DNA from 4 places in the Micromonospora violae genome. Region 1 is predicted to be linked to each of the others. Evidence: riboswitches for the same ligand, from Rfam matches in the RefSeq annotation. Region 1 holds a riboswitch; each other region holds the start of a gene.

Region 1 (7,230 bases):
GGCGCGGCGAACAGGAGTACGGCCGTGGTTGAGCACTTCGACGCCCGCCCCGAGGCGAGCGCGACGATGACCCAGACGCAGGAGCGCATCCCGACCGTGGTCGTGGACGACGCGCACATCATCTACCGGGTGCACCAGGGCGCCGCCGGTGGCACCACGCCGGTGGCCGCGCTGCGGCGGCTGGTCAAGCGCACCCACGCGCCGAACATCCGGGAGGTGCACGCGGTCAAGGGCGTCTCCTTCACCGCGTACCGGGGCGAGGCGATCGGGCTGATCGGCAGCAACGGCTCCGGCAAGTCCACCATCCTGCGGGCCATCGCCGGCCTGCTGCCGGTCAACCGGGGCGCCATCCACACCCAGGGGCAGCCGTCGCTGCTGGGCGTCAACGCCGCCCTGCTCAACGACCTCTCCGGGGAACGCAACGTCGCCCTCGGGTGCCTGGCCATGGGCATGCACCCCGACGACGTGGCCAAGCAGGCCGCCGGGATCATCGAGTTCTCCGGGATCAACGAGCGGGGTGACTTCGCCAGCCTGCCGATGCGCACGTACTCGTCCGGCATGGCGGCCCGGCTGCGGTTCTCCATCGCCGCCGCAAAGAAGCACGACGTGCTGCTCATCGACGAGGCGCTCGCCACCGGCGACAAGGGCTTCCGCAAGCGCAGCGAGCAGCGGGTGCGGGAGTTGCGGGAGGGCGCGGGGACGGTGTTCCTGGTCAGCCACCAGCTCTCCTCCGTACGCGACACCTGCGAACGGACGATCTGGCTGGAATCGGGCGTCATCCGGATGGATGGTCCGACCGACGAGGTCATTCGGGCGTACGAGACGTACGCGAACAGCAAGTAGAGTTCCGCGACCGGCCGGCATCGACACGACGCCCGAGGACCGCGTCGCCCGCGTTGGGGCGACGCGGTCCGCGCGTTAAGGTTCAATCCGTCGCCGCTCGGGCGGAACCTTCCGTTAACGCATCCCTGAGAGTGAGGATCCGGCAATGACGCAGGACCAGACCACTGGCCCGGACGCCGAAGCGGAGACCCCGACCCCGTGGCGGCCCACACGGACAGTGGCGGTGGTTCTGGCCGGAGGCACCGGGACCCGGCTGGGCCTGGGCATCCCGAAGCAGCTGCTGAAGATCGCCGGTAAGCCGATCATCGAGCACACCCTGGCGGTCTTCGAGGCGGCACCGGAGATCGACGAGATCATCGTGCTGATGGCCACCGGCCACGTCGAGGACGCCCGGCAGATCGTCGAGAAGGCCGGTCTGCGCAAGGTCACCAAGGTGATCGAGGGCGGTGACACCCGCAACGCCACCACCCGCATCGCGCTGGACGCGGTCGGCCCGCAAGACTGCAACATCCTCTTCCACGACGCGGTGCGCCCGCTGCTCAGCGGCCGGATCGTGCGCGAGTGCGTCAACGCGCTGTGGAGCTACGACGCCGTGGACGTGGCCATCCCCTCCGCGGACACGATCATCCAGGTCGACGACAACGACTGCATCACCGACATCCCGGTGCGCTCCCGGCTGCGCCGGGGCCAGACCCCGCAGGCGTTCCGCTCCCCCACGATCCGGGAGGCGTACCGGATCGCCGAGGACGACCCGGACTTCGCCGCCACCGACGACTGCGGCGTGGTGCTGCGCTACCTTCCCGGCACCCCGATCAAGGTGATCGACGGTTCGGACGAGAACATCAAGGTCACCCACCCGGTCGACGTGCACCTGGCGGACAAGCTCTTCCAGCTCGCCGCGGCGCAGGCACCCCGACTGACCGACCACCGCAGCTACACCGAGGAGCTGACCGGCCGCACCATCGTGGTGTTCGGCGGCAGCTACGGCATCGGTCACGAGCTGACCGAGCTGGCCCGGCGCTACGGCGCGCAGGTCTTCCCGTTCAGCCGTTCCAGCACCGGCACCCACGTCGAGCGGGCCGAGGACGTCGAGGCCGCGCTGACGACCGCCTTCGAGGCCACCGGCCGGATCGACCACGTGGTGGTCACCGCCGGCATCCTGGAGCGGGGCGCCCTCGCCGAGATGGACGAGGAGACGATGGACCGGGTGTTGCAGGTCAACTTCGTCGGCCCGGTGACCATCGCCCGCCAGTCCCTGCCGTACCTGCAACAGACCAAGGGTCAGTTGCTGCTCTACACCTCCAGCTCGTACACCCGGGGTCGGGCCCGCTACGCGCTCTACTCGTCCACCAAGGCCGCCCTGGTCAACCTCACCCAGGCGCTGGCCGACGAGTGGGCCGACGTCGGCGTCCGGGTCAACTGCATCAACCCGGAGCGCACCGCCACCCCGATGCGCACCCGGGCCTTCGGCGAGGAGCCGGAGAACACCCTGCTCGCCGCGGAGGCCGTCGCCCAGTCGTCGCTGGACGTGCTGATCTCCGACCTGACCGGTCAGGTGATCGACGTACGCCGGGCACCCGGCGACGGGCCCACGCCGACCGTGCCGGCCCAGTCCGGGGCGGGCCAGGTCGACGCACCGGCCGGCGCGACGTCCACGAACTGACGCCGACGGCTGCGGAACCACGAACGGAGCGACATGCGCGGCGACCTGGTTCGAAAGCTGGCCGCCCGGTGCCTGACCACCGGGTTGGCCGTGCTGGCCTTCGTCGTGCTGGCGCTCACCGGCGCCACCGGCTGGGGGCTGGCGCTGGCCGTCGCCGCGCTGGCCGCCTCGGCCGTCGAGCAGCGCATCCGGCCCAGCGCCGACCTGGTGGCGGAGACCACGTTGATCGCCGCGGCGATCCTGGTCGGTTACTCCCGCCGGCTCGACGACGGGCTCGACCTCGCGCTGGTCGCCACCGGGCTGGTCCTGCTGGGGCTGGTGCTGCTGGTGGGGCCGCTGCGTACCGCCGGCGGTCTGGAGATCCGGGCCGCCAACCTTCCGGTACGCGCGTGGACCCCGTTGATCGCCGACCGGCTCAACACGGCCCTGTTGGGGCTGCTCGCCGCCCTGGCGCTCGCCGCCGCGCTCACCCTGCCGGCCGGTGTGGCGCTGGCCGTCAGCCTGCTGGTCGGCGCGGGCGCCGGTGCGGTCGCGCTGGACCTGGCCCGGCGGCGGTTCCGGCCGAGGGCCGGCGGCGGTTCGGTGGCCGCTGCGCTGCGCCGGCACCAGCCGGAGTTCCTGCTCTACTTCTCCGCGCCGCCCGGTTCGGAGTACCAGGTCACCATGTGGCTGCCGTACCTGCAACGGATCGGCCGGCCGTTCCTGGTCGTGCTGCGGGAGCCGGAGTTCCTGGCTCCGATCGCGGCGGCCACCGACGCTCCGGTGGTCTACTGCCCGACCCTGCGGGCCATGGACGAGGCGCTGGTGCCGAGCCTGCGGGCGGCGTTCTACGTCAACCACGGGGCGAAGAACAGCCACTGCATCCGCTTCACCCAGCTCACCCACGTGCAGTTGCACCACGGCGACAGCGACAAGGCACCGAGCGCCAACCCGGTGTCCGGGATCTTCGACCGGATCTTCGTGGCCGGTCAGGCGGCGATCGACAGGTACGCCCGCGCCGGGGTGCGGATCCCGGCGGAGAAGTTCGTGGTGGTGGGTCGCCCACAGGTCGAGTCGATCCAGGTACGCCCGGAGCCCGCGCGCGGGTTGGCGGCCCCCACGGTGCTCTACACCCCCACCTGGACCGGGCACCACGCCGACGCCGACTACTGCTCGCTGCCGGTGGCCGAGCAGCTGCTGCGTCGGCTGCTGGAGCGCGGCGCGACAATGATCCTGCGGGCCCACCCGTACACGACGCAGAACCCGGCGTCGGCACGCCAGTTGGGCCGGCTGCACGAGCTGCTGACGGCCGATCGGGCCCGCACCGGCCGGCAGCACGTGTTCGGATCGGCGGCTCGGGAGCTGAGCCTGACCGAGTGTGTCAACGCCGCCGACGCGCTGGTCTCCGACGTCTCCGGGGTGATCTCGGACTTCCTCTACTCCGGCAAGCCGTACGCGGTGACCGACATGGGTGGCGAGGGCGACCGGTTCGTGGAACGGTTCCCGCTGGCCGGGTCGGGTTACGTGCTGCGCCGGGACATGTCCAACGTGGACGATGTGCTGACCGACCTGCTGGACACCGACCCGCTGGCCGAGGCCCGCTGGGCGACCCGCCGCCGCTACCTGGGCGACTTCCCCGCCGAGTCGTACGCCGAAGCCTTCCTGAGCGCCGCCCGCCGCGAGCTGACCCCGGCCGCGACACTGGCCGCGACCACGCCGGCGTAGCCGCTCAGCGGTACGGATCCAGCAGGGCCAGCACCGCCGCCGGGTCCTCCACGTGCGCGTTGTGGCCGAGACCGGGCAGCGTGGCGACCGGTACGCCGTACTCCTTGAGCTGTTCGTCGGTGACCATCGGGTCGTTCTCGCCGCGCGCCAGCACCACCGGCACGTCGGTCGCCGCCAGCAGCCCGGCCAGGTCGGGTTCGCCGACGGCGAAGGCGGTCGGGTCCATGGCGAGGCGCCACCGGCCGTCGACCTGGCGCAGCCCGGCGTCCACCACCGGGTGGTCCGGCGGGACCAGGCCGGCCAGGCCGGACACCCGAAGGTAGCGGCGCGCGGCCTCGGCGCGGGTGGCGAACCAGCTGACCGGGCGGGCGGCGAGGTCGGCGGCGCGGGTCAGCTCGTCGGGTGACCAGACGGCCTTGATGCCCAGCCCGACCACGGCGTCCACGGGCGTCCCGGCGGCGCGGGCGGCCAGCGCGAGGCCGACCACCCCGCCCAGCGAGTGCCCGAGCACGACCAGCCGGTCGCCGGGTGCCAGGCCGCGCGCTATCCGGTCGGCGAACCCCGCGAAGGTGTACGACGGCAGCGGCTCCGCCCAGCCGTGGCCGGCGAGGTCCGGTGCCAGCCACCGCCCCGCCCAGCGCTGCTCCAGCAGCGGCGCCCACGGCAACCAGACGTCCCCGGTCGTGCCCATTCCGTGCAGGAGCAGCAGGACACGCCCACGACCGGCGGGACCACCCGATTCATCCACCACGGCCGCAGTCTGCCACGGTTCACGGCCCGGTACGAGAGTCGTCGACGCCCGGCCGCGACATGCGGAGATGCCACGGGCGCCGGCCCCTTGTGGGGGACGACGCCCGTGACGGTTCAGCGTGCCTGGGTCAGGCGGAGTAGCCCCGGCTGGTGATCCAGTTGGCCAGGTCGATGGTGGTGATCCAGTACGACGGGTCGGCCGGGTTCGCCGAGTCGGCGATCCGCACGGTGCGACCGTTGTCCTTGTAGCCGACGACGGCGATGTAGTGCCCGCCGCCGTAGGAGTGCCAGCCGCCGTCGGTGTCGGTGGCGTCCCCGACGACGTTGGCGACCACGCCCCGGCCGTCGGTGATGGCCTTCATGACGTCGGCCTGGAGGCGGTCCATCTGCGCCGGGCTGGGCGCGGTGGGGAACATCCGGGTCCGGTACGGGGAGCCCTTCACCTCGGCGTTGAGCACCCGGGTGGTGTCCTCGGCCGAGTTGGTGCCCATCTCGGTGGTGCCCAGCTCGGCGGCGAGCTCGTCCTGGGTGCGGTCGATGCCGGCGGCGCTGAGCGCGTTGCGGGTGGCCGCCGGGCCGCAGTTGTAGTAGGTGTTCTGCGCCTCGTAGTCGTAGTCGAGCACCTTGGTCGCGGGCGGCTTCGGCTTCGGCTTGCGGGTCAGGTCCGGGTTGCTCGCGGCCTTGGCGGCGGGGGACGCGGCGCTGCTGGCCGGGGCACCCGTGGTCGGCGCGGCGCTGGCCGAGGGGGACGCGTCCCGGGCGTCGCCGCGGGAGGCGGCGACGTCGCTGCGCAGCTCGGCGACGGTGGTCGCGGTGCGCTGGCCGGCCGGGGCGTCGTCGGCCGTGGTGAGCAGGGCTCCGGTGGTGGTGGCGATCACGAGGGCCGCGGCGGAGGCGGCGACGATCTGGTACGGGCGCTCGGTGGCGAGGCGGCGGAGCTGACGCTGCAGGGTGTGCTTCACGGGTCCTCCACGGATCGGGGGGAGAGCGGCACACCGGGGCCGGACCGGTATCCGGGCAGGCGCCAGCGCGCGGACCGTGGTCCGCGGATGGTGAACCGCTCAGGGGAACGCCCGGCGCGGCCGGGCGGGAAAGGCGATGACCCGGGGGGTCAGCTCACCGTCACGAGACGAATGAGCGGGCGCACCGCCGCGCCGTGGAGGCGAGGGAACAACCGAGGGGTGGAAAGGTGCTGCACGAGGATGAGACTCCTTCCGACACCGCCTACCGGGTTAGCTGACGGATTCGGGCGGGAAGATCGCCCTACCGCGGGCCGTGCCGCGCGGATTCACCCCGGACTTGCTGATGGGTCCCCGGTTCGTTGATCACGATTAAGCGGGTCGACGCGGCGTCGCCTCTTGCGATCGGTTACCGCATCGGACGGCACGACACTACTGGCCGCTTCGCGCCCTGCCAAGCCAGGTTCACCTGCGTAAACCTCAATTGGCACGCCAATTTCTGCGCGTATTGCCGATGATGTGACTCGATGGGACATCCGGTTACGGAGACGCCTGCGGGCGACAACCGGACGGGCCGCAAAGAACGCGACCACAATCGCGCGAACAATGACGCTGATCGCGTCGGGCGTCCGATTTCACCGGCGCGTGACCGGGCTCACATAACGGATCGGGCTCAACCCACGCGGGCCGGGCGCCACCGGGCCACGACAGCCGGACGCAACGCCCCGGCCACCGTCCGGCGAGCGGGTGCCGGGGTCGGGCGCAGCCGGGCAGCCGCCGCGTACGCCTCCTCGGCGAGGGTGCGCGCCGACTCGGCGGCCAACTCCGCGTCGCGCCACGCGGCCCGCTCACGGCCGGCGGCCACCTGGTAGTCGGCCAGCCGCGCATCGCGGATCACCCGGCTGATCAGCGCCTCCTGCTCGACCGGGTGTCGTCGGGGATCCCAGCCGTGCCGGTGCCCGAACACGTCACCGAGCTGCGCGATCGTCAGGTCACCCCGCCAGTACGCCGCCATCGCCGCCCGGTGCAGATAGCGTTCCCGGGCGGCGTACTCGGCGGGGGTGTGCGGGGTCTGCGGGGTGGGGAACGCCCGGCCGCCGGCGAAGCGACGCGCGGCGGCGTCCGCCTCGTCGTACCTGCTCCAGGCCCGCTCCAGCTGCTCCTGAGCGGTCAGCCAGGCGGCGCGTCGCCGCCGGGCGGTGGTGGCCGCGCCGGACGCGGCGACGGCCACCTCCTCGGCGTAGCGGCGCCTGTCGACGGCCTCGGCGGCGGCCACCTCCCGAGCGGTGGGCTCGGCCGGGAGCGGGTCGT
Region 2 (7,230 bases), 5.5 Mb from region 1:
CCGACTCCCGGCTGGCCGCCGAGATCATCTTCGACCGAGGGCTCGGCGACCTGTTCGTGGTCCGTACGGCCGGGCACACCGCCGGCCCGGAGGTGCTCGGCAGCGTCGAGTACGCGGTGACCGTGCTCGGCACTCCACTGGTGGTGGTGCTCGGTCACGACTCGTGCGGTGCGGTGCAGGCCGCCCGGGAGTCGGTCGCGACCGGTACCGCGCCGAGTGGCCATCTGGGCGCGGTGGTCGACTCCGTGCTGCCCAGCCTGCGCAGGGCCGAGGCCGAGGGGGTGGATGACATCAACGACATCGTCGACATCCACATCGCGCACACCGTCGAGACGTTGCTCGGGCAGTCCCCGGTGCTCGCCGACGCGGTGGCGGGCGGGCGGTGCGCGGTGGTGGGGGTGTCCTACCGGCTGGCCGCCGGAGCGGTGCGCCCGGTGGCCGCCGCGCCGGCCGGCTTCGCGACGGTGGACCCCTCCACCGGATCGGTCGAGTCGGCCGCGCCCGCCACCGTCTGACGCGGCGAGGGCCGCCCCGCGCGACGCGGAACGGCCCTCGACGGGGGTCGTACGGGTCAGAGCAGCGACATGTGGACGTGGTCGGTGTGGTTCGACGGCCCGCTGTACGACTTCCAACCGGTGGCCGGGAACCAGATCTGCCGGTTCCAGATCACGTAGTAGATGCCGAGCCGGTCGGCGTTACGGATGAGGAACGCGGCGACGTTGTTGCCGTACATCCGGGTGTCCTCGTTGTGCCACGGCGCGAAGCCACTCTTCTGCAGCGACCAGTCGCAGGCGCGGCCCTTCGGGTGCTCCCACGGCCCACCGGGGCGGTAGCAGCCGACGAACCGGTTGAACCCGGCCCGCTTGACCTCCTTGTACGCGTGCAGCGTGCGGGGGGTGACGCAGCCGGACGTGGTCGGGTCGTTCTCGCTGCACGACTGGGGCTTCCAGTCACCGTCGGCGGTGCGACCCGGACCGATCTTCGCCACCGGGGAGGTGGCGTCCACCAGGCCGCCGGTGAAGCCCTTGCCGCCGACGAGGGCGAGCGCCTTGTTGGCCTCGCTCTTCCGCCTCGCCATCAGAGCGGTCTGCTTCTGCTGCTCCCGGACCTCCGTGTCGAGGGCCAGCTTCGCCTGCTCGGCGCGGGCCTTGACCTCGTTGACCTCGGAGAGCTTCTTCTCGTGGACCATGTTCAACTCGTCGAGCGCCGCCGCGCGCTGGACGAACGAGTCGGGACCGTCGCTCTCCAGCAGCATCGCGACTGCGCCGATCCGACCGGTCCGGTACGACTGGGCGGCGATCTGCCCGACCTGCGGGGCCAACGCGTCCAGGTCGGCCTTGGCCCGCGCGACCTCCAGCGCCAACTCGCCCTGCCGCTTCTTCGACTTGTCCAGTTTGGACTTGGCGGCGGAGTAGTCGCGGTTGGCCTGCTCGATGACGTCGGTGAGCAGCTTGGGCTCGCCGTCCTCCTCGTGCCCGGACGGGGTGGGGGTCGTTGGCGCGGCGTGCGCCGGGAGCGGCCCGGCGAACACGGTCAGTGCGGCGATCACGGCCACCACGGGTGTCAACCAGCGGCGTAGGGGTGCCGTCACAATGTTCCCTTCCGTCGACCGCCGACCGGGTTAGCTGCCGGGTTCGGGGCGGAAGTGGCCCCTACCGCTGACGCGGATTCACCCCACGTACCTGGGTCCCCGGCTCGCCGGTTGGCGATTGGGCGGTGGCACCGCAGGCGCCGCTTCGCGCCTTCATCGGTAACCGGCAGCGAGGTTACCCGAGAGTCGACCGGGTGAGCTACGCCTGGAGGCCGACCAAAAGCGTCATTTCGCCATAGCGTTGAGTTACCAGTGACGTGGTTCTCAGGGTGGTCGCCCGATCTGGTCACGCTGAGGAGTGTCACCATGCCGAATCCGTGCTCCTGTTCGACTCCGGCCACCGGTCGGTGGCCTCGGATGGGGGTGGGGTCCGCGTCCGATCCGGCTCGTCCGAGCCGACCTTTCGCGATGAGATGAGTGCGGCCAGCGCCTCCGCGCGGTCCGGCTGGGGTCGGGGCGCGGGAGCACCGGTGGACGGCGTCGTATCGGTGCGTCCGGCGGCGGTCACCACCGCGGCCAGCCCGGTGGTCAGCGGCACGGCGGCGATCAGACCGAGGGTGGCGACCGCGCTGCGGACGATCTCCTGTGCGAGGAACTCGCTGGTGAGGATCTGCCCGATCGGGCGCGAGTCGGCGGTGAGCAGGAGCAACAGGGGCAGCGACGCGCCCGCGTACGCCAGCACGATGGTGTTGACAGTGGAGGCGATGTGCGCGCGGCCGACCCGGGTGGCCGCACGGTACAGCTGCAACCGGGTCAGCTCGGGGTTGGCGTTCGCCAGCTCGGTGACGGTGGCCGCCTGGGTGACCGTCACGTCGTCGAGCACGCCGAGCGATCCGATGATGATCCCGGCGAGCAGCAGTCCGTGCAGGTCCACGTCGCTGTGGAACATCGACAGCGTGGTGGCATCCTCGCTGCCGAAGCCGGTGAGGTGCGTCGCCGCCGTGGCGATGGCGGCGAGCACGCCGGTCAGCACCAGGCTGCCCAGGGTGCCGAGGACCGCGACCGAGGTCTGTGCGGTGAGCCCGTGCGTCAGATAGAGCACCACGAACATGATCAGGGCCGCGCCGACCACCGCCACCAGCAGTGGCGACCTGCCGGCGCCGATGCCCGGCAGCACGAAGGTGAGCAGGATGGCGAAGCTGGCGGCCAGCCCGGCGAGCGCGGCCAGACCTCGCCACCGACCGAACGCGACGATCGCGGCCGCGAAGACCAGCGCCAACCACACCATCGGGGTGCCGCGTTGGTGTTCGGCGATGTTCCAGTTGCTGGCGGTGGGGTCGGTGGGATCGGCCAGCTCGACCAGGATGACCTCGTCGCCGACGTCGACCCGGGGGGCGCCGGGGCCGTCGGGCACCGGCGTCCGTACCTGCTGGCCGGCGCTCGGCCCGTCGTCCACCCGGACGTCGACCGTGCCGCACCGCCCGCCGCCGACCCTCGGTGTGCCCTCCGGGACCGACGGCGCCGGCGGGCACGGCTCATTCACCACCCGGGTGACGGTGCCGGGGTAGCGCGGCACGTCCGCGCCACCATCGGTCTGTGGTGACCCGCCGCGCGGCCAGAGCAGCGCCGTGGCGAGCAGGGTGGCGATGAAGAGGGGTACCACCGTCACGACGAGGGTCCGTCGCACCCGTGGCGAGGCGGACGGAGCGGGGTGGGTGTGGCCGGCGCCCAAGTCGAGACTCCCAACGATCCGGTGCGGGGTACGGGTCAGCGGGCCGGGCGGTTCACCGTTTCGGTGGAAACGCGGCGGCCGGCGGGGGCAGGTCGCTGCCTGACGACCGTTCGATCACTGACGGTCAGTGTTCGGCCCGGTCGACCGCTGACGACGCCGGGTCGTGGCGGCGTCGGTGCGCCAGGGCGCAGCAAGATACGGAGGGCCATTGGGGGAGATGCTAGCCAGCCCACCCGCGGGTCGCAGGTCGTGGCGGAGTGTCGGGCGGCCGAACCCCTCGCGCGACGGGCCCCGGGGCGGCATGTTGGAACCATGCCCGCTTCGTCACCGCCCGACCCCGATCACCCGCACCGCGCCGGCTCGTCACCGCCGGACCAGCACCCCGGGTCCGACGAGCACGCCGGGCACGCCGGGTCCGCCGAGCACGACAAGCACGCCGGGCACGACAAGCACGCCGGGCACGATCCGGCGATGTTCCGCCGCCGGTTCTGGGTGTGCCTGGTGTTGACCATCCCGGTGGTGCTGACGAGTCATCTCGTGTCGGATCAGCTGGGCCTGGCCGGTGACGGCGTCCCCGGTCGATCCTGGGTGGGCCCGGTGCTCGGCTCGGTGGTGTTCTGGTGGGGCGGGTGGCCGTTCCTGGTCGGTGCGGTCCGGGAGGTGCGGGACCGGGCGCCCGGGATGATGCTGCTGGTGGCGATGGCGATCACCGTCGCGTACACCGCGTCCCTGGCCACCAGCGTCGGTGCCTTCGACCTGGATTTCTGGTGGGAGTTGGCGGCGCTGGTCACCATCATGCTGCTCGGGCACTGGCAGGAGATGAAGGCCATCGGGCAGGCGCAGGGCGCGCTCGCGGCGCTGGCCGCGCTGCTGCCCGACGAGGCCGAGCGGGTGGCGGCGGACGGGCGGGTCGAGGCGGTGCCGGTGACCGGCCTGCGGATCGGCGACGTGGTGCTGGTCCGGCCGGGAGGTCGGGTGCCCGCGGACGGCCGGGTCGTCGAGGGCGGCGCCGAGCTGGACGAATCGATGATCACCGGCGAGTCGCGGCCGGTCGCCCGGTCGACGGGCGACCGGGTGGTGGCCGGCACCGTCGCCACCGACTCGGCGGTCCGGGTGCGCGTCGAGGCGGTGGGTGAGCAGACCGCCCTGGCCGGCATCCAGCGGATGGTCGCGCAGGCCCAGGCCTCCGGTGGGCGGGCCCAACTGCTGGCCGACCGGTTCGCGGCCGCGCTGTTCTACCTGGCCACCGGCACCGCCGTGCTGACCGTCCTGGTCTGGACCGTGCTCGGTCAGCCGGACGAGGCGGTGGTCCGTGCGGTCACCGTCCTGGTGATCGCCTGCCCGCACGCGCTGGGTCTCGCCATCCCGCTTGTCGTCGCGCTCTCCACCGCGCTCGCCGCGCGGTCCGGGATTCTGGTGAAGGACCGGTTGGCGTTGGAACGGATGCGGACCGTCGGCGCGGTGCTGTTCGACAAGACCGGCACGCTGACCCGGGGCGAGCACGGCGTGACCGACCTGGTGACGGCAGCTGGCGTCGAGCGGGACGAGGTGCTGCGGATCGCGGCGGGCGTCGAGTCGGAGAGCGAACATCCGTTGGCCCGGGCAATCGTCGCGGCGGCCGGGCGCGTCGGCCCGGCGCGGGCCGCCGGGTTCCGGGCGCTGCCGGGCCGTGGTGTGCAGGCGACAATCGACGGTACGGAGTACGCGGTGGGCGGGCCGGCGCTGCTGCGGGAACTGGGCCTGGCGCTCCCGGCCGAGGTGGAGGCCGCGACCGGGCGGTGGTCGGCGCGGGGCGCGGCGGTGTTGCACCTGGTGCGGCTGCCGGGGGCCGTGCTCGGTGCGTTCGCGTTGACCGACGAGGTGCGTCCGGAGGCCCGGCGCGCCGTCGACGAGTTGCGTGCCGAGGGGGTCCGCACCATCGCCATGATCACTGGCGATGCCCGGCCGGTGGCCGAGGCGGTCGCCGCCGACCTCGGCTTCCGCCCCGGCGTCGACGAGGTCTTCGCCGAGGTGTTGCCGGCGGAGAAGGACGATCGGGTGGCCGAGCTTCAGCGGCGGGGGCTGGTCGTGGCGATGGTCGGCGACGGGGTGAACGACGCGCCGGCGCTGGCCCGGGCGGACGTGGGCATCGCGATCGGCGCGGGCACCGATGTGGCGATCGAGTCCGCCGGGGTGGTGCTGGCGTCCTCTGACCCGCGCGGGGTGGCGGCGGTGGTCCGGCTGTCCCGGGCGTCGTACCGGAAGATGCGCCAGAACCTGGCCTGGGCGGCCGGCTACAACGTGGTCGCGCTGCCGCTGGCCGCCGGGGTGCTGGCCGGGGCCGGTGTGGCGTTGAGCCCGGCGGTGGCCGCGGTGCTGATGTCGGCGTCCACCATCGTGGTGGCGCTCAACGCCCAGTTGCTGCGCCGGGTCCGTCTCGATCCCGCGTCGAACTGAGGGCGGTCAGCCGCGCTTCATGAGCCGGCCGACCGCCGCCATCATCTCGGTGGCCATCTCGTCGGCCCGCCCCTCGGCGGCGCCCTCGTGCATGCAGTGGCGGGCGTGCCCGTCGAGCAACCCCAGGGCCACCTTGTCGAGGGCGGCCTGGATCGCGGAGATCTGGGTGAGCACGTCGATGCAGTAGCGGTCGTCGTCGACCATCTTCTCGATGCCCCGGACCTGCCCCTCGACGCGGCGGAGCCGCGCGAGCAGCTGGTCCTTGCTGGCGGTGTATCCGCGAATCGGGGTGGGTGCAGTCATGCCGACCAGGATAGCCTACCCCCAGGGGGTATGGTACGGTCCTCACTACGCGATACCCCCACCGGGTACCGGTACCTAGAAGGAGACGATTCGATGGTCAACACGACGTACCAGGTGCAGGGCATGACCTGTGGGCACTGCGTCAGCGCGGTGAGCGCCGAGGTCGGCGCCATCGAGGGCGTGCGGGACGTCCAGGTCGACCTCGCGACCGGCCGGGTCACCGTCAGCAGTGAGCAGCCGCTGGACACCGCGGTTGTCCGGGCCGCCGTCGACGAGGCCGGTTACGACCTCGTCGACGCGTGATCGGGGGGCCGCCATGCGTACGGTGACGAGACTGGCCGGGTTCGCCGTCGGCCTGGCGGCGGTCTTCGGCGCGACCTACGGCGTCGCTCGGGTCGTCGACCCGGCCCCGGTCGCCGCGGACCGGCACGAGAATGCCGCCACCCCGACAGCGGATGAGCGGGACGGCACGGCCGAGCGGTTCCCCGGCGGGCTGCTCGTCTCCGAGCGCGGCCACACCCTGGAACAGGTCGCCGCGCCGGCCGGCGAGTTCGCCTTCCGGATCGCCGGCCCGGACGGCCGCCCGGTCACCCGGTACGAGGTGGCGCACGACCGGCAGATGCACCTGATCGTCGCCCGACGGGACCTCTCCGGCTTCCGCCACGTCCACCCCGACCTGGGCCCGGACGGCACCTGGCGGGTCGACACCCCACTGGCCGGCCCCGGGCAGTGGCGGGCGTTCGCCGACTTCACCCCGGCCGGGGGTGATCCGCTGACCCTCGGCGTGGACGTGACAGTCCCCGGCGAGCTGACCGAACGGCCGTTGCCCGCCCCGGCGACCAGCACCACCGTCGACGGCTACACGGTCACCCTGGCCGGCGCACCGCAGCCCGGCCGCACGTCACCGCTGACCCTGACCGTCAGCCGGGACGGGCAACCGGTCACCGACCTGGAGCCCTACCTGGGCGCGTACGGGCACCTGGTGGCGCTGCGTCGGGGTGACCTGGCGTACCTGCACGTGCACCCGGACGGGACGCCGGGCGACGGGCGCACCCCGCCCGGTCCGGCCGTCACCTTCCTCGCCGACGTGCCCTCGAATGGCAGCTACCGGCTCTACCTCGACTTCCAGCACGGCGGGCGGGTGCACACCGCCGAGTTCACCGTGGTCGTCGACGCTGCTGCCACCGGAGCCGTCCCCACCCCGGGCGGACCGACCCCGGGCGGACCG
Region 3 (7,230 bases), 3.4 Mb from region 1:
CGACCGTCGCGGATCAGCTCCTCGTGACTCACCTTGAGGAAGAACACCCCGCTCTCCAGCACCGACGTGAGGTGGTCACCGGAGAGGTCGACCACCACCCGGCCGCCGTTGGCGCCGAGGTCGGCGGCGAAGCGTCGGTACAGGTCGGCAGGGACGAGCCAGGGTTCGTTCGGCCCACTGAGGATGCTCACCGAGGCGCGCAGGCCCTCGCCGAGCGCGAGGTTGTACAACTCGTCGATCTCGTGCCGGCTCAGCGGCTGCCCGGGCACGTCGGCGATCTCCTGCCGGGAGCCCGCCCGGCGATCGTGCACGTACCCGCCGCTGCCGGAGTCGCGGACCACCACCTTGAGGTCCACGCCCTCGCTGACCAGCAGTGGCTCCAGCACCTGGCCGATCTCGCCCCCGAGGGCGGCGCAGAGCACCACGTCGACGCCGAGGGAGATCACCATCCGGGCCTGCCAGACACCCTGCCCACCGGGGTGCAGGTGCAGCTCGGGGTGGTCGTTGGGCTGGTCCACGGTCACCGTCAGCTGTGGCGTGGGCGCGAAGACCATCACGTGCCCACTCATCGGTCGTCGCTGTTCATGCTGGCCGCCTCCGGCACCCTCGGAAGACTTCGTACCAATCGACCTTAATGGGGCAGGTGGTGCCAGGTCGCCGCATCGGCCCGGTCCGGTGCGGCACCCGGGGCGGTCGGGCGTTGCCAGCCAGACATCGGTGCGGGACGATCGGGCGACCAACGACGGCGGGAGACGGTGTGCTCAGCAGCGATACCTTCAGCTACACCGTCCAGGCCCGGTGCTCACCCGCCGAGGCGGCAGCACTGCTCAGTGACCTGACCCGGCAGGGTGAGCTGCATCCGCTGATCGTCCGGGTCCGCCGGGTGCCGCCCCGACCCGGCGCGCGGGCCAGTTACACGATCAACGACCGGTTGGCGGCCGGCCCGCTGCGGTTCCGGACCACGTACCACGCGGACGTGCTGATCATCGGGACCGACGAGATCGTCACGGTGGCCCGCCAGTGGCCCGCCACCACGGTACGCAACCACACCCGCCTGCGCGCCGAGCCGGACGGCCTGGTCCGCATCGACGTCGAGATCACCCTGACCGCGCCGACGCCGCTGTTCCGCTACGCGTTCCGCCAGGCCCGAGCCGCTCACCTCGCGCTGGCGACCCGGCTCGGCGCGGCCCTGGACCGCAGCGCCGACCCGTCGCCCCCCACCTGACCGGCGCGCCGTCGCCCCCACGGCTTGTCCGTGGCGAGCACGGTCGCGATGATCATCAGGCCCGCGCCGTCGCGGTCGACGTAACGTCACCGAGGTCGGGGTATCCCGGCGTGCGGATGCCCCGACCTCGGCGACAGCGAGCGGATGCCCCTGCTCGGACGGGTCAGTAGACCGACAGGTGCACGTGGTTGGTGTGGTCGGTGGACGGGGTGCCGTGCGCGCCGCTGTACGACTTCCACCCGCTGCTGGGCAGCCAGATCTGCTTGTACCAGATCACGTAGAGCACGGCGAGCCGGTCCGCGTTGCGGATGAAGTACGCGGCCAGGTTGTTGCCGTACGTCTTGTCGCCGCCGGTGGCGACCCCACCGAAGCCGTTCTTCTGTGCTGCGAAGTCGCAGGCCCGACCCTTCGGGTGTTCACCGGAGCCGCTGGGGCGGTGGCACGAGACGTACCGGGTGAAGCCGGCGGCCTTGGCCTGGTTGAGCGCGTGCAGCGTGCGTGGGGTGATGCAGCCGCTGGCCGGCGTCGGGTCGTTGACGCTGCATGACTCGGAGGGCCAGGAGCCGTCGGAGTTGCGCGGCGCGGCCTTCGCGTTGGCGGTGGAGGTACCCCGGTTGGAGCCGGTGTCGGTGGTGGTCTGCGGCTTGGCCGCGGTGGCCACGGTCAGGGCCCGTTCGGCCTGATCCTTGCGCTTGGCCATCACCGCCACCTGCTTGCGCTGTTCGTTGATCTCGCCGTCCAGCGCGGTCCGGGTGCGGTTGGCCCGGTCCTTGCTGGCCAGCAGGTCGCGCAGCACCCGGTCCTCGTTGGCGGCCACCGCGTCCAGCGCGGCCGCCCGGTCCATGAAGCCCTCCGGGGTGTTGCTGTTGAGCAGCGCCGACATCGCGCCGAGCCGGCCGGTCCGGTACGCCACTTCGGCGATCTCGCCGACCTTGCCGTTGCGCTGGTCGATCTCGACCTCGATGGTCTTGAGCTGGGTGGCGAGCTGCCGCTGCCGTTGTACCGAGGTGTCCAGGGCGCGTTTCGCGTCCAGGTAGCCCTTGCTGGCCGCCTCGAGTTGGGCGCGCAACGCCGGGGTGCCGCCCTCCTCGTCGGAGTTGGGCGCGGCGGCCCGTTGGCCGGTCGGGGGAGCGGCCGAGGCGGTGCCGGCCGGAAGCGCGACGCCGAGGGCGAACATCGCGACGATCAGGGCCGCCAGGCGGGCGGCGGGTGGTCGTGCTGGTGCCACTGCGCATGTCCTTCCGTCAGCCGCCGACCGGGTTAGCTGTCGGGTTCGGGACGGAAGATCCCTACCGCTGACGCGGATGCACCCCAGGAACGTGGTTCCCCGGTTCGCCCTGCTGGGCGATTAGGCGGCGACCGCCACCGGCGCCGGGAGGGCGCCGCCTGGTGGAGGCCGGGACTGAGCCTACCGGTGCAGGTGGGGCGACTGCAGCCGATGTGACGGACGGTGCGTGCGTTACCACGGAAAATTACCGTGATCCCGTCACCACTCGATGGAGCCACACGCCCCGGCGGCGGCGCCGGGCTCGATCTGCAACGTCGCGTGCTCGATGCGGAAGTCGTCGTGCAGGGCCGTGCGGGCTGCGGCGAGCACCGCGCCGACGTCCGCGCCGGGTGCCATGGTCAGGTGTGCGGAGGCCACCTCCATGCCCGAGGTGAGCGTCCAGACGTGCAGGTCGTGCACCTCGACGACACCGGGGACCGCGGCCAGTCGGTCGTGCACGGCGGTCACCTGGAGGTGCTCCGGGGCGGCCTGCACCAGGATGCGGATGGCGGCGCGGGCCAGCCGCCAGGTGCGCGGCAGGATGAAGACGCCGATGGCGACCGCGACCAGGGGGTCCGCCCACCACCAGTCGGTGACGGTGATGAGCAGCGCCGCGCCGATGACGCCGAGCGAGCCGAGCAGGTCGCCGAGCACCTCCAGGTAGGCGCCCTGGAGGTTGATGCTCTCCCGGGCCCCGGCGCGCAGCAGGGCGAAGGCGGCGATGTTCGCGAGCAGACCGAGCACAGCCACCGCGAGCATCGGGCCGGCGATGACCTCGGGCGGGTCGCCGAAACGGCGGATCGCCTCGATCACCACGTAGATCGCGACGCCGGAGAGCAGGACGGCGTTGGCCAGCGCGGCGAGCACCTCGAGTCGGTAGAGCCCGAAGGTGCGCTGCGGGTCGCCGGTGGCCCGCCGGGTCGCCGTGATGGCGGCGAGCGCCATCCCGATGCCGAGCACGTCGGTGAACATGTGCCCGGCGTCGGAGAGCAGGGCGAGTGAACCGGTGTGCAGGGCCACCACGGCCTCGACCACCATCAGGGTGGCGAGGAGCCCGAATGCCGCCCAGAGTCGACCCCGGTGCTGGTGTGCGGCATTGGCGACGGAGCCGTGGTGGTGGTCATGACCTGCGCCCACGAGATCCACCTTCCGCCGCCGATCGGGACCCGGTCAAATGTATGCGCACATCGCTATGTGTGCAAGTGTACGCGTAGCGCCGTGCACCGGTGGCAGTCCGCGCAGGTCAGCCGTTCGGGTCGATGGTGGTGAGTCGCTGGGTGGCCCGGGAGAGCGCCACGTACAGGGTGCGTACGCCGGCACCCGGGTCCGCGCGGATCTCACTCGGGGCGACCAGCACCACCCCGTCGTACTCCATGCCCTTGGCCTCCAGGCTGGTCACCACCTGTAGCCGTGCGCCGCCCAGAGCGCCCAGCCAACCGGCGACCTCATCGCGGCGGGGGACCGGCGTGATCACCCCGACCGTCCCCTCCACCTCCGCCAACAGGGCGCTGGCGGCCTCCACGGTCGCGGTCTCCAACCCCGTGGCGGGCACCACCAGCTCGACCGGCTCGACCCCGGTGGAGCGGACGGCGGTCGGCAGCGGCAGGTCGGGGTAGAGCCGACGGATCTCCGCAGCCGCCACCGCGAAGATCTCCGCCGAGTTGCGGTAGTTCGTGGTGAGCGTGAAGTCGTGTCGCTTGCGCCGGCCCAGCGCCTGGTCGCGGGCTCGGGTCAGCTCCTCCGGGTCGCCGGTCCACGCGGTCTGCGCCGGGTCACCGACCACCGTCCAGGAGGCCAACCGGCCGCGTCGACCGATCATCCGCCACTGCATCGGCGAGACGTCCTGGGCCTCGTCGACCACCACGTGCGCGTAATCCCGGTAGTCCTCCGGGCGCTCCCGGGCCGCCGCGCGGGCGGCCCGCTGCCGCTCGCCGAACGTGCTCAGCTCCCGGACGCCACCGGCGAGCTGGAACGGATCGCGTCGCGCGCGGGCCGGCTGCACGGGTTTACCGAGCAGCGCGTCCAACTCGTCCAGCAGCGCCACGTCGGCGATGGTCAACCCGGCCGAGTCCAGATTCCGGTACGCGGCGTTGAGCAGCCGGATCTCCGCCGACGAGAGGATGCCTCCGGCGTACCGGCGCAGTCGGTCCGACTGCGCCAGCCAGCCGAGCACGTGCCGGGGGTGCAGCCGAGGCCACCACGCCTTGAGAAACTCCCGGAACTCCGGCCGCTCGGCGATCTCCGCCTCGAAGGCCGGCTGTTCCGGCAGGCGACCGCTGCTCAGCTCACGGGCCTGCGCCCAGAGCGCGGCGAACACCCCGTCGAAACCGGCCCGGCGCACCTCGTTGCGCCGCGCGCCCCGGTGCAGCGCGCGATCCCGGATCCGGTCCAGCGTGGCCCGGTCCAGGCGCAGCAGCGTCCCCCGGTAGAGCAGCCGCAGCTCACCCGGGCCGCCCGGCACCGCGTCGCGGGCCGCCCGCTCCAGGACCCGGCGCATCCGCAGCGAGCCCTTCACCGCCGCCACCTCGGGCGGGTCGGTGCGGGTGGCGGTCATCCCCGGAAAGAGGGTGCCCAGCGAGTGCAGGGTCGCGGTGTCCTCACCCAGCGACGGCAGCACCGAGCCGATGTACTCGACGAAGACCGACGACGGGCCGACCACCAGGATGCCTCCGCCGGCGTAGCGGCTGCGGTCGGAGTAGAGCAGGAACGCGGCCCGGTGCAGGGCGACCGCGGTCTTTCCGGTGCCGGGGCCGCCCGCGACGATCGTCACTCCGGAGCCGGGCGAGCGGATCGCCTCGTCCTGCTCCCGCTGGATGGTCGCCACGATGTCCCGCATGCCCCGGCCGGTGGCCTTCGACAGGGTGGCCAGCAACGCGCCGTCACCGACGACCGTCATCCCCTCCGGGGCGGCGGGCGGGTCCAGCAGGTCGTCCTCGATCCGGGTGACCCGCTCGGCACGGGACTGGATCGTGCGACGCCGCACCACGTCCAGCGGCTGCGCCGGGGTGGCCTGGTAGAAGGCGGCGGCGGCCGGCGCCCGCCAGTCGACGACCAGCGTGACGGCGTCCTCGTCGCGGATCCCCAGTCGCCCGACGTGCAGCACCTGACGGTCGCGCAGGTCCAGCCGACCGAAGACCAGCCCCTCGTGCTCGGCGTCCAGGATGTGCCGCCGCTGCGCCGCGTGGAAGACCATCGCGTCGCGCTCGACCAGTGCGCCGTGCGTGCCCACCCGCGCCATCCGGTAGCCGTCCCGCTCGGCGCGGACCGCCGAGCGCCGCAGCTCGGCCAGTCGGGCGTACACCCGGTCGAGGTGTCGTTGCTCGACGGCGATCTCCTGCTCCAGGCCGGTCTGGTCGGTCAACGCACGCTCCTTCAACTGTCGCCGGCCGGCGGTGGGAACCGCGCGGGCCAACCGCAGAAGGGTACGGCCCCGAGCCCGACCCGCCGCGCCCGAGGTGCGCGAACGTGCTCAAACACCCGTCTCGACGGGGGTCGCGTCACGGTGGCCCGGCGACGATTCGGCGAGCACCCGCCGCAGCACGCCGGTGAGCGCGGCGTTGACCTCGTCCGGGCGTTCCATCATCAGCATGTGCCCGGCCCCGGGGCAGACGGTCAGTTCGGTGGCCGGCAGAGCCGCCGCGATCGACTCCGCGCACGGCGGCGGGGTCAGCCGGTCCCGGTCGCCGACCAGGGCGGCGGCCGGCAGGTGCGCCAGCGCGGCGAGGGTGTCCAGTCGGTGCTGGGCGCCGATGGAGGCGCGGAACCCGCCGATCGAGCGCAGCGAGGCCCGCGCCACCGCCGACGTCACCAGGCGGATGTCGGCCGGTTCGCAGCGGTCGCCGAAGAGCATCCACCGGATGCTCGGTCGCAGCGCGGTCAGCAGCGCCCGGGGCGCACGCCACGAGCCGCACCGGGCCAGTACGCCGGCGCTGGTCGTCTCGGCCAGCCGGATCAACCGGGCGATCCGCGGTGAGAGCCCGTAGACGGTGTGCGTGTGCCCCTCGGCGGTGGTCGAGACGAAGACCAGGCCGGCGGTGTGGGCGGCGAAGTGCGCGGGGTGGCGGTGCGCGTACTCCATGACCGTCATGCCGCCCATCGAGTGCCCGACCAGCACCACCGGACCGGTCGGCGCCACGGCGTCGATCACCGCGGCCAGGTCGTCACCCAACTGGGCGAGGGTGGCGGTGGGCAGCGCCATGCAACTGGACCGGCCGTGCCCGCGCGCGTCGTAGGCGACCACCCGCACCGCGCCGCCGAATGGCGCCGCGGTGAGCGCGTCGACCTGCCGGTGCCAGGCGCGTCCGTCCAGCGTCCAGCCGTGCAGCAGGATGGCGGTGACCGGGGCGTCCGTCTGACCCGTCGTCTCGACGTTGAGCCGTACGCCGTCCGGCAGACGGACCTCGAACCGCTCCGCCATCGCCACCTCCCCTGGGCCGCCCAGCACCATCAGCACCTCCGATACCCGGCGGTAACACCGGCTACCCGCCAGGAGAGCGCGCCAATCGCGCCGGGGCGAACATTCCCGACCTCGCCCATGCCGCGCGGTGACGGGCCAAGCTGAACGGCATGGGGTCGTCGGGAGCGCCCATGGGCGCGGTGTCCGGGCCGGGGCGGCAGGCCGGCGGTACGCCCCGCGCCGCGCTGGCCGATCTGCTCGCCGGTAAATCGACGGTTCGTCAGCGGCCAGCCGGTGCACGGGCACGACGTCACGGCCGCCGCGGCCGCGGCCTCCGGCGAC
Region 4 (7,230 bases), 5.1 Mb from region 1:
GTCAGCGAGGCGGCCCGTACCGCGATCAAGACCGCCTGCGGGAAGGTCGGCAAGCCGTACGTCTGGGGCGCCACCGGTCCGAACTCGTTCGACTGCTCGGGGCTGACCCAGTTCGCCTACAAGGCGGCCGGGATCTACCTCACCCACCACACCGGTGACCAGTGGAACGAGGGCAAGGCCATCGCGCGAGCCGATGCTCGCCCCGGTGACCTGGTCTTCTTCTTCTCCGGCCTGAGTCATGTCGGGCTGTATCTGGGTAACAACCAGATGGTGCACGCGCCACGCGCCGGCAAACCGGTGCAGGTGTCCAGCATCAACACCATGCCCGTCGCCGGGTTCCGTAGACCCGGCTGATCCACCCCGCGCATCACGACGGCCCCCGGTCACCGACCGGGGGCCGTCGCGGTTTCTCAGCGGGGCGCGCCCACCGGCGACGGCAACAGCTGCACGTCGGCGAGGTCGACGTACATGATCCGGTGGCCGAACTGGATCTGCGCGTAACGGTTCTTGCCGCGAATCACCGTCCAGTCACCGGGCGAGGAGCCGTCGAACGTGGTGGCCCGGTAGTACTCGCCGGCCAGCACCGCGCCGACGGCGTACCGCTGCCCGGCGGCCAGGGTGTACTGCAACGGCGAGATCGTCTGGTAGGGAACCCCGTCCGGGTACGCCGACTGCTCGGGATACGCCCGTCCGTAGACCGGGACGGTGGCCCGTCCGGGTTTCGGCGTGGCCACGACGCCGACGGTCCAGCTGGCGGTCGGGGCGGACGCCGGGTTGTGGAACCAGGCCCGTTGCCCGAGATACCAGATCGCCGTCCAGTCGCCCTGCCGCCCGGCCAGCGCGTACGTCTGCCCGGCGGATGCCCGGGCCCCGTGGTCCGACACGACCATCGTGTTCGGGCTGCCGTCCGGGCGTAGCGCGATGTCGTTGACCAGCGGTGCGTCCGCGGACGGCGCGCTGCGGAGCACCACCGCTGAGGAGCCCCGCGGCGCGCACGGCACACCCGCGGTGACGCAGCCGGTGAACGCCGGCTGGTTGGTGGCGAAGTCCGGGTCGATCCGGACCAGCCCGGTGGCCGGGGTGCCGGTGTCCAGTCGAGGTGCGTGCAGCAGGTCGAAGTAGTGCGTCCAGTCCCAGTACGGCCCCGGATCCCAGTGCATTCCCCGTACGGTCGAGGCGATGGTGCCGGGCACGTTGTCGTGGCCGATGATGTGTTGGCGGTCCAGTGGGATGCCCAGCCGCAGCGCCAGGTGCCGGACCAGCTTCGCCGAGGTCCGGTACATCGCCTCCGTGTACCAGGTCCCCTGCGCCGCGAAGCCCTCGTGTTCCAGCCCGATCGACTTCGCGTTCACGTACCAGTTGCCGGCGTGCCAGCCGACGTCCTTGGTCTTCACGTGCTGGGCGATGTGCCCGTCGACCGAGCGCAGCGAGTAGTGCCAGCTCACGTAGGTCGGGTCCTGGACGAGTTGCAGGGTCGTCGCCCAACTCGCCTCGGTGTCGTGGATGACGATGTACTCGATCTTCTGCCGGGCGGGCCGGTCGGAGAGGTCGTGGTTGCCGTAGTCCCCGTCGCCGAACGCCTCGTAAGGTGCCGGGATCCACTCGCAGGAGATGGTGCGTGGGCACTCCACCCCGTCCGGGCGGGCCAGCCGGCGCAGGCCCAGCCGGTCCAACCAGGAACGCTCGGGCCGCACCGTACGGGCCGGCAGGGTGATCCGCTGGCCGTCGTCGGTCACCCGGGACTCGCCCGCGCCGATGGTGGTGAAGACCTCGTCGGCGAAGGCCGCGGCCGCGTCGGCGCTGTCCGCGCCGGAGTACCGGGCCACCGCGCCGTACCAGGTCGCCGGGTCGGTGTCGGCACCGACCGGCGCGCCCAGATCCCTCTGGTACGCGGCCAGCAGCGCGGCTCCACCCCGGATGTTGAGGCCCGCGTCGGCGCGCAGCGCCTCAGGGGCGACGCCGGTCAGCGTGGCGGCGGCATCCACGGTCTGCAACGCGGCGGTGGACGGCCCGGGGGCGGCCACGGGCCGGGGTGCGGGCACCCGGGCGGGACGGGAGTCGTCGCCGCGGGGGTCCTCGGCACCGGCGTCGTGGTGACCACGCCCGGGCAGGGCGGTCACGTGCCGCGCGTCGGTCAGGTGCATCGGGCCGTAGCCGCCACTCGTGCTGGGTGTGCCGGCGTTGGTGTCCCAGCGGGACTCCAGGTAGGAGACGCCGAGCAGGACGACGCTGGGCACGCCGTACTCGGTGGCCGCGTCGGCGTACTGCTGTTGGCGGCCGATGGTGGGCGCGGCGGTGGCCGGGCCGACGGAGAGTGGCACCGTGGTCGCGGCGGCGACCACGGTGGCGGCGAGCAGTGCGCGCCAACCCGTCGACAGGGTGGGATGGTGCATCGAACCCCCTAGATTCTCGCGGAGTGCGGTCAGGTCACCATCGCGCCGCCCGGGAGCTCAGGTCAATACCTTTCTATTTATCGAAGTTTGCGGAAAGAATTCTTCACACACGGTCGGTGACCTCGCCCAATCGGTACGGAGTGTCACGGCCGCACGGGTTGCGGATCGGTAACGAGCGTCTCTACTCTGGTCATTCGTCGGCCCGACAGCAGCTCCGCCCAGCCCGGGCGGTAACGGACCGACACCGCCGAGTCGTTTCCGAACGAACCGGGGACCCACGTCCCTCGGGGTGAATCCGCAGCCACTGCGGTAGGGCGCCGACTTCCCGCCCGAACCCGTCAGCTAACCCGGTAGGCGGTCAGGAAGAAGGAGTACGGAACCCCGGTGGCACTCCATGCCCCGCGGCCGTCGTCCGAGCGGCCGGCATCAGCCGGCCCGTCGTCGATCGCGCCGCGCCCACGCTGGTCCCGCTTCACCACCGCTCTCGCCGCGCTGGCCGGCGTCGCCGTCGTCCTGACCGGCAGTGCCACGGCGGCCCACGCCGACCCGTCGGTCGCCGAGATCGAACGCCAGATCGACGCCGACTGGAACAAGCTCGAACCGATCATCGAACGGCACAACGCCACCCGCACCGACCTCGCCGCGAAGCGCAAGCAGGCCGACGCGCTGGCCGCCCGGATCGCTCCGCTGGAGCGCCAGGTCGACGCCGCGATGGACAAGGTCGGTGCCCTGGCCGCCCGCGCCTACATGGGTGAGAACGTCTCGACCGTCAACGCCGTGCTGGGCAGTCGGTCGCCCAGCGAGGTGGTCGGCCAGCTCGAAATGCTCGACCGCTTCGCGCACAACCAGCAGAAGGACGTACGCCAGGTGGCCGACCTGCGCGACCAGCTGGCCGCGCAGAAGGCGCCGTTGGACGAGATGGTGACCCAGCTGGCCCGTACCGAAGCTCAGTTGGCGGCGAAGAAGAAGCAGATCAACGAGGAGATCGACCGCCTGCAGAAGCTGCGCCTCAAGGTGTACGGCAACGGCGGCGGCGGTCCGCTGCGCCCGGCACCCTGCCCGGGTAGCTACCCCGGCGGCGCCGCAGGCACCGCGGTCAAGTTCGCCTGCGCGCAGATCGGCAAGCCCTACGTCTGGGGTGCCGAGGGCCCGAACTCGTACGACTGCTCCGGGCTGATGCTGGCCGCCTGGGCGAAGGCCGGCGTGTCCCTGCCGCACAACGCCGCCGCGCAGAGCCGGGTCACGAAGAACGTCAGCAGGGGCGACCTACGCCCCGGCGACCTGGTCTTCTACTACAGCGACATCCACCACGTCGGCATGTACGTCGGCGGCGGCTGGGTGGTGCACGCCTCGCAGGCCGGGCAGCCGGTCAAGATGAAGAAGGTCGACGACGGCCCGATCCACAGCTACGGCCGTCCAGGCTGACCCCGGATGACCGGAGGGCCCGTCGCGATCCGTCGCGGCGGGCCCTCGTCGTTCTGGTGTGTCAGCGGGTGGGCCTCAGCGGGTGGGCCTCAGCGCGTTGGCCAGGTGCGCCAGTGCTGCCAGGCGCGGCTGGGGGTCGGCCCCCGCTGACCCTGGTAGCGCGAGCCGTAGACCACCGAGCCGTACGGGTGCTCGGCCGGCGAGGAGAGCCGGAAAATGCAGAGCTGCCCGATCTTCATGCCCGGCCACAGGGTGATCGGAAGGTTCGCCACGTTCGAGAGCTCCAGCGTCACGTGGCCGGAGAAGCCCGGGTCGATGAAGCCGGCGGTGGAGTGGGTGAGCAGCCCGAGCCGACCCAGGGAGCTCTTGCCCTCCAGGCGGCCGGCGAGCTGGTCACCCAGCGAGATGACCTCCAGTGTCGAGGCGAGCACGAACTCCCCCGGGTGCAGCACGAACGGCTCGCCGTCGGGGACCTCGACCACCGACGTCAGGTCGTCCTGCTGCATGGCGGGATCGATGTGGGTGTAGAGGTGGTTGTTGAAGACCCGGAACAGCCGGTCGAGTCGGACGTCGATGCTGGACGGTTGAACCAGGGTGGGCTCGAACGGCTCCAGGCCCAGCGTGCCGGCCTTGATCTCGGAGACCAGGTCGCGGTCGGAGAGCAGCATCGGACCACCATAGCCGCGTTGCCAAAAGTCGCCAGATTCGGTGCCGGTGACCAGCGCGTCGAGGTCGCTGGTCGTACATTTGTTCGATAGAATGCCCACATGGCTTCCTGGTCCGAATTCGCCGCCGACGAGCCCCGACTCGCCGACGGGATCCGCGTTCTCCTCCAGCAGTACGGGCCGGGCTTTGGCTACCTGGCCACGGTCCGTGCCGACGGCGGGCCCCGCGTCCATCCGGTCTCCCCGGTCATCACCGCCGAGGGGCTGTTCTGCTTCATCATCGACTCTCCCAAGCGCCGCGACCTCGAACGTGACGGCCGTTACGCGCTGCACTCGTTCCCCCCGGAGGAGAGCGACGACGAGGCGTACGTGGCGGGGCGCGCCCGTCCGGTGACCGATCCGGTCCGGGTGGCACAGTTGGCGCAGAGCGCCCGGGCCGAGCCGCAGGCCGACTGGCGGCTCTTCGAGTTCACCGTCGACGTGGCGATGCTCACCCGCCGTGAGCAGCAGATCACGGGCATTCCGGGCCGCGCGCCGGGTCGACCGGCCGTTCGGGTCTGGCTCGACCCCCACGCCCCGTCGGCGTCCGCCGCCCCACTCGCCGTCCCGCAGGCGCGCCCGACCCGCCTCAGCCGCGACGTCCAGTGCACAGCCGCCTGACCACGCCATGATCCACTCGGTTTCCGTGAAGTCGGGGTGTCCCAGCGCTCCGGACACCCCGACTTTCAGAAAGTCGAGTGGACCAACCCGGGCCGCCCCGGGTCGTGCGGTATGTGGACACCTCCAGCCGGCAGGGGTACCTGGGTGCACGGGCACGACGACTCGGGTACAGTGGTGCCGCTTGCGGGTGTAGTTCAATGGCAGAACATCAGCTTCCCAAGCTGACAGTGCGGGTTCGATTCCCGTCACCCGCTCCACCGCGAAGGCCCTGGCCAGGACGACAGTCCCGAGCCGGGGCCTTCGACGTTGCGGCGGCCTGCATCCCCGGACGGAGACAGCGCTCGCACCTGCGAGCGCTGCGGCCCCTATCGGTAGTCGGCGTAGATCCGACGCTCCACGCCATCGACGGTGACCGGGCCGCCGTGGGGAAGGATCCACTGCGGTCTGGTGTGGCCGAACGGGACGCCGACGCAGACGACGGCTTCCGGGTTGTAGCGGGTCACCACGTCGACGACGGTGTCCCGCTGCTGCTCGCGTAGCCGTGCCCGATCAGCAGCCGGGGGGCGACGGGTGTGGTCGGAGACCGGCGGACGGGCGACCAGGACCGCGTCGACGGCGCTGAGCAGGCCGCGTTCGCCCAGTGCGCGGACGATCCAGCCGACCTCGCGGGCGGGGAGGAGCTTCTCCGACGTTTCGATGATCAGCACCCCGCCGTGCAGTACCTCCGGGGGGAACGGGAAGCGCCCTGCCGTCAGGACCCACTGAATGACCTCCAGGCAGCCGCCCCAACTGGGGCCGGTAACGGTGCGGGAGGGCCCGTGCCAGCTCCACGGCTCGGTTGGTTCGCGCTCTCCGAAGGACTTCAACGCCTGCGGGTCTGCCCAGTCGATCCCGACGTCCTCGGACTCACCCGGATCGGTGATCTCCAGTCGTTCCCCGGTGAGCAGTGCGGCCCGCAGCGACCGGACGTGAACGTCGTCCACGGCCGGCCCGGGGCCGAGGTGCACCTGGGAGGATCCGCCGTAGAAGCTGGCGATGCCGTGGCCCCAGAGCCAGTGGTGCAGGTTGGTGTTGTCGCTGGTGCCGAGGAACGGCTTCGGGTCGGCTCGGGCCAGGTCGGCGTCCAGGTGGGGGATGACAGTGATCTGGTCCTCGCCCCCGACGACGGCGAGGATGCCGCGTACCTGGGGGTCTGCGAAGGCGGCGTTGATGTCCGCCGCACGCGCTGCCGCGCTCGCACCCACCTGGCGGGTGGTGGGGTATTCGACCGGAACGAGGCCGGTCAGGTCGGCGAGGCGTCGCATGGCCTGCTCGTGAATCGCTGGATAGGCACCAGCCGCAGCGAAGGACGGCGAAAGGACCGCGAGGTGGTCACCGGGTTGCGCCTTCCGGGGACGAACAAGCTCATGCACCATGTCGAGATCCAACAGGTCTGCCAGCCGGTGCGCATCTCATTTGTGACAGGTTCCAGGAGAACCACGGCGGCGTCGACCAAGCGGAACGACTCGGCGGCTGGCTGGCTGTGGTGCAGGTACGGGCAACACAAATGCGTCTCATCTTCATGGCAAGATCTGCCAGGTGCAGGTCGGGTTACTCGGTCCATTCGAAGTTCGCACGGGCGACGGAACCCTCACCGACGTACCGGGCGCTCGCCTGCGCGGGCTGTTGACAGTCCTCGCGCTCAACCCGGGGCACGTGGTCCCGAAGGCGACTCTCGTGGACTGGATCTGGGCTGAGAACCCACCCACCGATGCGGCGAACGCCCTGCACCGCCTGGTGTCCCGGCTGCGGAAGCTGCTGCCGGAAGGCGCGATCGAGGGGCAGACCGACGGCTACCAGTTGACGGTGGTGCCCGATTCCGTCGACGCCGTACGGTTCGAGCGCCTCGTCGGTCAGGCGCGCGATGACGAGGGTCCGCAGCGGGTCCGACGGCTCCGCGAGGCCCTCTCCCTGTGGCGGGGTGCGGCCATGCAGGACGTCGGCGTGACCGACAGCGCGGCGTTCGAGGCGGTGGTCACCCGGCTGGAGAGGCTGCGCCTGACCGCCGTGGAGGATCGCTTCGACGTGGAGATCAGCCTCGGTCACGG

What was found. A riboswitch is a leader RNA that binds a small molecule or an ion and turns the genes downstream of it on or off. The one in region 1 is predicted to bind cyclic di-AMP.
Region 2: it holds a riboswitch for cyclic di-AMP, as region 1 does, so the genes downstream of both, EV382_RS28015 (coiled-coil domain-containing protein) here and EV382_RS03010 (C39 family peptidase) in region 1, are expected to answer to the same signal.
Region 3: it holds a riboswitch for cyclic di-AMP, as region 1 does, so the genes downstream of both, EV382_RS17860 (coiled-coil domain-containing protein) here and EV382_RS03010 (C39 family peptidase) in region 1, are expected to answer to the same signal.
Region 4: it holds a riboswitch for cyclic di-AMP, as region 1 does, so the genes downstream of both, EV382_RS25735 (C40 family peptidase) here and EV382_RS03010 (C39 family peptidase) in region 1, are expected to answer to the same signal.

The regions. Positions count from the first base shown of each region.
Region 1 is NZ_SHKK01000001.1:673,657-680,886, reverse strand. It holds gene EV382_RS03035 (ABC transporter permease) at 1-32, shown strand, start outside; gene EV382_RS03030 (ABC transporter ATP-binding protein) at 67-843, shown strand; gene EV382_RS03025 (bifunctional cytidylyltransferase/SDR family oxidoreductase) at 989-2,506, shown strand; gene EV382_RS03020 (CDP-glycerol glycerophosphotransferase family protein) at 2,540-4,210, shown strand; gene EV382_RS03015 (alpha/beta fold hydrolase) at 4,215-4,961, opposite strand; gene EV382_RS03010 (C39 family peptidase) at 5,089-5,922, opposite strand; cyclic di-AMP (ydaO/yuaA leader) riboswitch at 6,167-6,308, opposite strand; gene EV382_RS03005 (hypothetical protein) at 6,593-7,230, opposite strand, start outside.
Region 2 is NZ_SHKK01000001.1:6,195,299-6,202,528, forward strand. It holds gene EV382_RS28010 (carbonic anhydrase) at 1-515, shown strand, start outside; gene EV382_RS28015 (coiled-coil domain-containing protein) at 572-1,591, opposite strand; cyclic di-AMP (ydaO/yuaA leader) riboswitch at 1,596-1,726, opposite strand; gene EV382_RS28020 (YibE/F family protein) at 1,893-3,263, opposite strand; gene EV382_RS28025 (copper-translocating P-type ATPase) at 3,576-5,699, shown strand; gene EV382_RS28030 (metal-sensitive transcriptional regulator) at 5,706-6,002, opposite strand; gene EV382_RS28035 (heavy-metal-associated domain-containing protein) at 6,096-6,305, shown strand; gene EV382_RS28040 (hypothetical protein) at 6,319-7,230, shown strand, end outside.
Region 3 is NZ_SHKK01000001.1:4,048,371-4,055,600, reverse strand. It holds gene EV382_RS17870 (1-phosphofructokinase family hexose kinase) at 1-569, opposite strand, end outside; gene EV382_RS17865 (SRPBCC family protein) at 758-1,225, shown strand; gene EV382_RS17860 (coiled-coil domain-containing protein) at 1,389-2,453, opposite strand; cyclic di-AMP (ydaO/yuaA leader) riboswitch at 2,459-2,590, opposite strand; gene EV382_RS17855 (cation diffusion facilitator family transporter) at 2,712-3,629, opposite strand; gene EV382_RS17850 (HelD family protein) at 3,736-5,853, opposite strand; gene EV382_RS17845 (alpha/beta fold hydrolase) at 5,962-6,909, opposite strand; partial or broken gene EV382_RS17840 (carbonic anhydrase) at 7,080-7,230, shown strand, end outside.
Region 4 is NZ_SHKK01000001.1:5,725,739-5,732,968, forward strand. It holds gene EV382_RS25725 (C40 family peptidase) at 1-354, shown strand, start outside; gene EV382_RS25730 (N-acetylmuramoyl-L-alanine amidase) at 411-2,393, opposite strand; cyclic di-AMP (ydaO/yuaA leader) riboswitch at 2,629-2,764, shown strand; gene EV382_RS25735 (C40 family peptidase) at 2,778-3,818, shown strand; gene dcd (dCTP deaminase) at 3,908-4,486, opposite strand; gene EV382_RS25745 (pyridoxamine 5'-phosphate oxidase family protein) at 4,586-5,143, shown strand; tRNA gene EV382_RS25750 (tRNA-Gly) at 5,327-5,400, shown strand; gene EV382_RS25755 (LD-carboxypeptidase) at 5,509-6,447, opposite strand; gene EV382_RS25760 (ATP-binding protein) at 6,722-7,230, shown strand, end outside.